DNA from 3 places in the Arthrobacter sp. AG367 genome. Region 2 is predicted to be linked to each of the others. Evidence: riboswitches for the same ligand, from Rfam matches in the RefSeq annotation. Region 2 holds a riboswitch; each other region holds the start of a gene.
What was found. Region 2 has a riboswitch for cyclic di-AMP ahead of FB478_RS09420 (hypothetical protein). Riboswitches for the same ligand answer to the same signal wherever they lie in the genome.

Region 1 (2,257 bases), on a different contig from region 2:
CGTTTGCGCACGGTGGCGCGCAGAATGATGGCGTGAAGACACGAAGGTAGCCTCTCCCAATGCCTGCGAGGTGAGCTGTCGGATTCGGATGGGAGTCACCCGGCCACGCTGCTTCCTGGGAAGCTTGTGACTTAACCCCAAGGCCTTCTGAACATGAAGGCCAAAATTGGTTCCCCCGCCCCTGCCAGACGATGAAATGCGAACGGACCTTGAGCGGTGGCAGAGTTAGGCAATCCACTCAAGAGCGTCAACTTCGGAAAAGTTGACGCGAGTTAGACGGTACAGCAGTTTTGCTTCAATGTCACATTCAGGTCACGGCGCGTCGCGGACATGTGAGAGCGGGCAACCATTTGGTTACAGCCAGCCCATGGGATCGACAACTTCGCCGTTGACCTGCACCTCGAAGTGGAGGTGGCAGCCGGTGGATGCGCCCGTGGTACCGCTCAGTGCCACCACGTCCCCGCGGGAGACGGTCTGGCCCACCTTGACGTTGAAGGACGAGAGATGGTTGTAGGTGGTCTCCAGCCCGTTGCCGTGGTCAATGACCACGCGGTTTCCGCCACCGAACTGGTGCCAGCCGGCAAAGGTCACGGTACCTGTCGCGGCGGCCAGGACCGAGGTCCCGCACTGCGCCACGAAGTCCTGGCCCCGGTGGAAGTCTCCGGAGCCTCCGGTGATCGGACTGACCCGGTAGCCGAAGGGGGAAGCGGTGGTGAGGGAGGCGAGGGGTGCAGCCAGGGTGCCGGCCGAAGCGGCACGCGTGACGGAGCCGGCGGACTGGGCGCTCAGGAGTTGCTTCAGCTTCCCGTCCGGGTCGGCCTGGGTCACCACGGCCGACCGGCTGAAGTCGATCTGTGCTCCGACATCGGCCGAGATCTGGGGCTGGGGGCTGACGGCGGACGCGGCCATGGGGGCACTGCCGGCGGCATCCGTGGCCATGACGGGACTCGTGGCGGGCACCGTGACCGTCAGCACCAGGCCTGTGGCGGCAAGGGCAATGCCGGCTTTTTGGCCAATACCGCTGGCGGCGGCAAACTCCGTCATCTGCCGGAAGGGACCCCGGCGGCGGCGCGCGTCACGATGCAGGTCGCGGGGGCGCTCCGCTGCGACAACTTCGGCAACCCGGGGTGCCGAAGGGGGGCCGGCCGCGCGGCGGCGGCCCCGGGAGGTCTGCATGGTCAAGAAGGGTTCCTCTCTGGAAGAAGCCTGCGGAGTTAGCTGTCGGATTCGGGTCAGAGAGATCAAAGACCCGGTCCGCCTTAGGCAAGCTTCTGCACAGGGGGTATTCCCGGAAGAATCCTTCACTGGAGAGGCTTGCTGCTGACGGACTTCACCCCAAGGCAGTCCCCCGCTGCCGCTTGTGGTTCCCCCGCCTCTGCCAGTAACGACTCGTGCACCTGGCCCGCTGGCAGAGCTCGGCTCCGGATCAGGTAACGCTTATGTATCAACGCTTGGTTCCACTATAGGGGCTTAAGACCCTAGGTAACAATTCCGTTACCTTTGCGTGGTTGCCCCTCTGTGGGGTATGGGCGACCCGATCAGGGCTGGCTGATGGCCACGAAGACGTGGGCGGCAACCTCGGGCGGCAGCTCCAATGCGCCTTCGATTCCGGGGACCCGCACGGAGATGTATTCGCCCACGCGTTCCAGCGCCACGGCGGCACCCGGCCGGATACCGCCCTCGTCCAGCTGCGCCAGCAGTTCCGGTTCCACCTGGATCGGCTCCGCCAGGCGGCTGATGGTCACTCCGGAGGCGGGCCCGTAATTCTTCATCGCTTCCACCAGGCTGATGGCGCCGTCGGCAAAGCCGGGCCCCGCCTGGCCGCCCAGCGCCGCAAGGCCAGGGATGGGGTTGCCGTACGGCGACTCGGTGGGGTGGTCCAGCATCTCGTAGATGCGGCGCTCAACGCGCTCGCTCATGACATGTTCCCAGCGGCAGGCTTCGTCGTGGACGTAGGCCCAGTCCAGGCCAATGACGTCTGCCAGCAGGCGTTCGGCCAGCCGGTGCTTGCGCATGACCTCCGTGGCGCGCTTGCGGCCCGTGTCCGTGAGTTCCAGGTGCCGGTCGCCGGACACGACCACCAGCCCGTCCCGCTCCATGCGGCCGATGGTCTGGGAAACGGTGGGACCGGAGTGGCGCAGACGCTCGGCGATACGGGCCCGAAGGGCAACGATGTTTTCTTCCTCAAGCTCCAGAATGGTCCTGAGGTACATCTCCGTAGTGTCGATCAGATCCGTCATCCAGCTCAGCTCCTCGA
Region 2 (2,257 bases):
GGGCTCCAACCTGCAGATGGTGGTCGACGACATCAATGCGGCGCATGACCAGCTCAAGAGCAACGGCGTGGATGTCAGCGATGTGGACGTCCAGGACTGGGGCCACTTCGTGTACTTCGCCGATCCGGACGGAAACAAGTGGGCTGTCCAGTACATCCCGTGGCGGAACGCCGGGCAGGGCGCTGGCGGGAACACCGGACAGGACGCCGGACCGGGCGCTGGTTAACCAAAGCGGCGGGCCGCATCATGATGATGCGGCCCGCCGCTTTGGTGCAGTTCCCCCGGCATCGCTGCCGCCGGGGGGAGGAGTGCCTAGTACCAGTTGTGGGCCAGGTGGAAGTTCAGGGCACCACAGGGCGACTGGTAGCTCTTCTTGATGTAGTCCAGGCCCCAATTGATCTGCGTGCGGTAGTTGGTGAGGTAGTCCGCGCCGGCGCTTGCCATCTTCTCAGCGGGCAGGGACTGGACGATGCCGTATGCCCCGCTGCTGGAATTGGTGGCCGTGGTGGTCCAGTCGGACTCCTTGGTCCACAGCGTCTGCAGGCACTGCATCTGGTCCGGTCCCCAGCCAAACGCCCCCAGCTGGCTGGCGGCGTACGCTTGGGCGCCTGCAGGATCGTTAACCGCGACGGCGCGAGCCGGCTCAGGTGCGGGGGCGGGCTCAGGCGCCGGGGCCGGGGCAGGCGCTGCGGGTGCTGCCGGTGCCGCTGCGGGGGCCGGTTCCGCTGCCTGCGGTGCCACGCTGATGGCAGCGGGCGCGGGGCTTGCTGCCGGGTTGGAGCGGATCTCGCTCTTCTCGATGCTCATTTGAGCGTCGGACGCTGACGTGGAAGGGTTGGACGCGGTGGATGACACCGGAGTCATGCTGCTGGTGGCCTGTCCTGCCGCGCCTACCCCCACCAGCACCGCGCACGATGCTGCAAGGACGGCGGCGCGCTGGCCCAGGGTGGTCTTCTTGGCCTGCTGCGCGGCCCTGTGTTTAGCCTTGGCCTGCAGCAGGCGTGCTTCTGCCGTGTTTTTGGACATGATTGATCGCCTCTCACACCTGCGGAGTTAGCTGTCGGGTTCGGATGAGGGCATCCGGCCGTACGGAAAGATCACGTACTGGCTTAACCCCAAGGGCATTCAATGCCCGGGACGGTGGGTCCCCCGCCTCTGCCGTAGCTCAATCGGAATCCGGGGAAGCGGCAGAGCTTGGCGTCGACCCGGGATATGCGGCCCGAACGGGGGCCGCACCCAATCGACGCTACAGGAAGTGCACGCGAAAGTCACATTTAGGTAACGGAAGTCACGATCCTCAGCGCGTTGATTTGCCGGATTCCCCGTTCGTAACCTCGGTCCCATTGGGGTATGGCCGCCCCATTTCATGAGCGCAGCGCGCCGACCGTTACAGTTCCCGTTACCCAGCCAACAGGTAGACGGTGGTGCCGCCAATGCTCTGCGCCGTGAAGTTGTTCGCCACCCACTGGGCGATCTGGGCGGCAGCGTCCGAACCGGTACTGGCCCGGATGGTTCCGCCTGTGATGAAGTAGTGGATCTTTCCCTGGGACACCAGATCCTGGAACTCCGCCAAGGTAGGGGCGGGATCTGTGCCGTTGAACCCACCCACCGCCATGACCGGCAGTTCCGTTGCCAACTGGTAACCGGCAGCGTTGTTCGAACCCACCACTGCCGCTGCCCAGGTGTAGCCTGAGGCGCCATTCCTGAGTGCTGCCACGAGTTCCGCGGACGGCGTTGGGGCGCCCAAGAGGCCTCCCAAGGCTCCGCCTCCGCGACCACTTGCAGCAGCGGTTCCGCCGGGAAGTGTTCCTCCGGGCGCGCCCTGCTGGCGGGCCGTGTTTCCCTGGGTTGCTGGCTGCCTGGTGCTGCCTGTCCCGGTCCCGCCAAGGCCGGTCCGGCCAGGGCCCGTCCCGCCAGGGCCGAAGCCCGACGACGGCCCGGCACTGACTATCGCCCCGCTGTGCGTTGTCGACGCCGTGGAAAGGGAGTACGCCAGCGGCCCGGTGAGCGACGCCGCAATGGCGAGCGCCGCCGTCGTCCGCTGCACGGCACGCCAGCGCAGGAACCTGCCGAACGCCACGCCCGCTGCGGCCGCCAGGCCTCCGGAAAGGACCAGCCAACGCAGCCCCGCGCCGTAGGCGGACGTGGTGCCAAGCAGCTGGAAGGCCATCAGGGCGGCCGCGGCCACCGCTGCGGCCAGCAGGAGTGCGGCGGGTGGCTGCTGCCGGTGCTGCCACAGGAGGACCGTGCCCAGCCC
Region 3 (2,257 bases), on a different contig from region 2:
CTGTCGGGGGATGCGGACAGCGACGCCGCCTCCGCCCTGGTGGACGGTGCCATTGCCATCCTGAAGGACGGGCCGGTGGACTACACCTTGTTCTTCCGGAACCTGGGCAAGGCCGCGCGGGGGGACCTCCGTCCCGTGCGCGGCATGGTCCTGGACCTTGAAGCGTTCGACGCCTGGGCGGAGCGGTGGCAGGCCCTGGGGCCCGACGCGGAACTGATGGACAGCGTGAACCCTGCCTATATTCCGCGGAACCACCTCGTGGAAGAGGCGCTGTCCGCCGCCACTGACGGAAACCTGGCTCCCCTGCAGCAGTTGCTCGAGGCCGTCGGCAGCCCCTTCGCCGAGCGGCCGGGCCTGGAACGCTACGCCGAAGGTGCCCCTGAGGATTTCGGCACCTACATGACCTTCTGCGGGACGTGACTGTTCAGCGGTACGGTGCGGAAATGACAGGAGGGCGGCAGCCGGGAATACCCGGCTGCCGCCCTCCTGTTTAAGAACAGCTTTGCTGTTTAATACCAGCCTGCTGCTGCCAAAGCGTTGCGAAGGCTAGGCTACGCGGACTGCGGAGTAGCCGCCGAGCCAGCTGATGGAGTGGACCTCGGTGCTGTAGCCGTTGACGCCGCCGCTCACAACCTGGCCGTTGCCGGCGTACACGCCCACGTGGCCGGAGGTGATGATCAGGTCGCCGGGGGCGGGAGCGCCGACAACGGTTCCGTACTGGAAGAACTGCGTGGGGGCCAGGTCGCCGACGGACTTGCCGACGGAGCGCAGGGCCTTCTCAACCATTGCGGTGCAGTCCTGGTTCACGCCGACCTGGCTGTAAGCGGATGCCAGGATGGCAGCGCCGGTCCCGGTGCCGGTGGACGCCGCCGGGGCGGCTGAGGCGTAGGACATGTTCATGCCGGTGTTTGCCGGTGCGGTTGCGGCTGCCGTCTGGACGGGAGCTGCTGCCGGCGCCGGGGCTGCGGTGTGGCCAGCGCCGGGGATCTGGATCTGGTCACCGGGGTAGATGATGGAGGACAGTCCCAGTCCGTTGGCGGCCAGGACGTCGTTGAGGCTGACGCCATGGGCGGCCGCGATGGCCCCGATGGTGTCGCCGGACACCACCGTGTGGACGGTTCCTGCTGCTGCGGCGGGTGCTGCTGCCGGGGCAGGTGCGGAGTATGCCTGGACGCTGGTGTTCTCAGTGGTGTCCGGGCCGGTGACACCTGCATGGGCCGGGGCTCCGACGCCAAAGGCAATACCGGACGCTGCAGCAACGGCAAGCGCCGGACGGCCCAGCGAACGGGCCTGGGACTTGGCGGTTACGGCGAGGCCCTCGAGCACAATGGAGCGGGCCGGAGTCGCGCGGTGACGGGCAGTGGTGGAAATTTTTGACACAGTTGATCGCCTCTCCCATGCCTGCGGGGTGAGCTGTCGGGTTCGGGCTGGAGATACCCGGCCGGTAGCTGGCTCCGCGGGCGGAGGCGCTAACGACTTAACCCCAAGGCCACATGTGGCCGTAGAAACTTGGTTCCCCCGTCCCTGCCAAACGGAAAGCGGTTGAATCCCATGATCAGCGGCAGGGCTCGGCATGCTGACGGGAATGTCCCGTCTGAGAGGGACACCAAACGACCATAACCCGCGCTGCCCCCGATTGTCACATTTGGATAACATACGAGGCTGCCCTCTCAATTGCGCAAACGTCTTGATGTACTTCGCATTTCGGGCGGTGACCTCGACCAATGCAGGCAGGGTCTTTATCGCTGCAAACGGTAACAATGTGGCCACGGACGCGCCCTCGGGGGCCGCGCCGGACGGTAAGCTTCGGGACTATGCCCCTGTTCGTGACCAGCCGAGGGATCCCGCTCCTCGGTGGCGTGCTGGCCATCGCCCTGGCCGCCGCCACCGTGCTGCCGGCCGCAGCGGAGGAGCCGCCGCCCGGCGGATATCCCTCCTGGTCGGATGTGCAGCAGGCGCAGTCGTCCGAAGCGGCAAAAGCTGCAGAAATTGCCACCATCGACGGGCTCTTGACCGGCCTGCAGGCGCAGTCGGAGGCAGCCGGGGACGCAGCCGTACGGTCGGCCGCCGAATACGCTGCCGCGGATGCAGAGCTCCAGTCAGCCACATCACGCCTGGAAACCCTGTCCGCACGGGCCGCCCGCGCAAACGACGAAGTGGCCCGGTACCGGAAGGACCTCGGCGCCCTGGCCGTGCAGTCGTACAAGACAGGCGGGACCAACGCCGGGTTCTTCGTGGCGCTGGACGCCCTGGGGAC

Region 1: another riboswitch for cyclic di-AMP. It lies ahead of FB478_RS18555 (M23 family metallopeptidase); the one in region 2 lies ahead of FB478_RS09420 (hypothetical protein).
Region 3: another riboswitch for cyclic di-AMP. It lies ahead of FB478_RS03160 (LysM domain-containing protein); the one in region 2 lies ahead of FB478_RS09420 (hypothetical protein).

The regions. Positions count from the first base shown of each region.
Region 1 covers NZ_VIVE01000009.1:82,973-85,229, forward strand. Annotated here, with positions in the region: cyclic di-AMP (ydaO/yuaA leader) riboswitch at 47-242, opposite strand; gene FB478_RS18555 (M23 family metallopeptidase) at 355-1,176, opposite strand; cyclic di-AMP (ydaO/yuaA leader) riboswitch at 1,187-1,431, opposite strand; gene FB478_RS18560 (metal-dependent transcriptional regulator) at 1,539-2,240, opposite strand.
Region 2 covers NZ_VIVE01000002.1:505,286-507,542, forward strand. Annotated here, with positions in the region: gene FB478_RS09415 (VOC family protein) at 1-226, shown strand, start outside; gene FB478_RS09420 (hypothetical protein) at 313-1,026, opposite strand; cyclic di-AMP (ydaO/yuaA leader) riboswitch at 1,032-1,192, opposite strand; gene FB478_RS09425 (glycosyltransferase family 39 protein) at 1,400-2,257, opposite strand, start outside.
Region 3 covers NZ_VIVE01000001.1:695,721-697,977, reverse strand. Annotated here, with positions in the region: gene FB478_RS03165 (YdiU family protein) at 1-420, shown strand, start outside; gene FB478_RS03160 (LysM domain-containing protein) at 547-1,380, opposite strand; cyclic di-AMP (ydaO/yuaA leader) riboswitch at 1,384-1,554, opposite strand; gene FB478_RS03155 (lytic transglycosylase domain-containing protein) at 1,815-2,257, shown strand, end outside.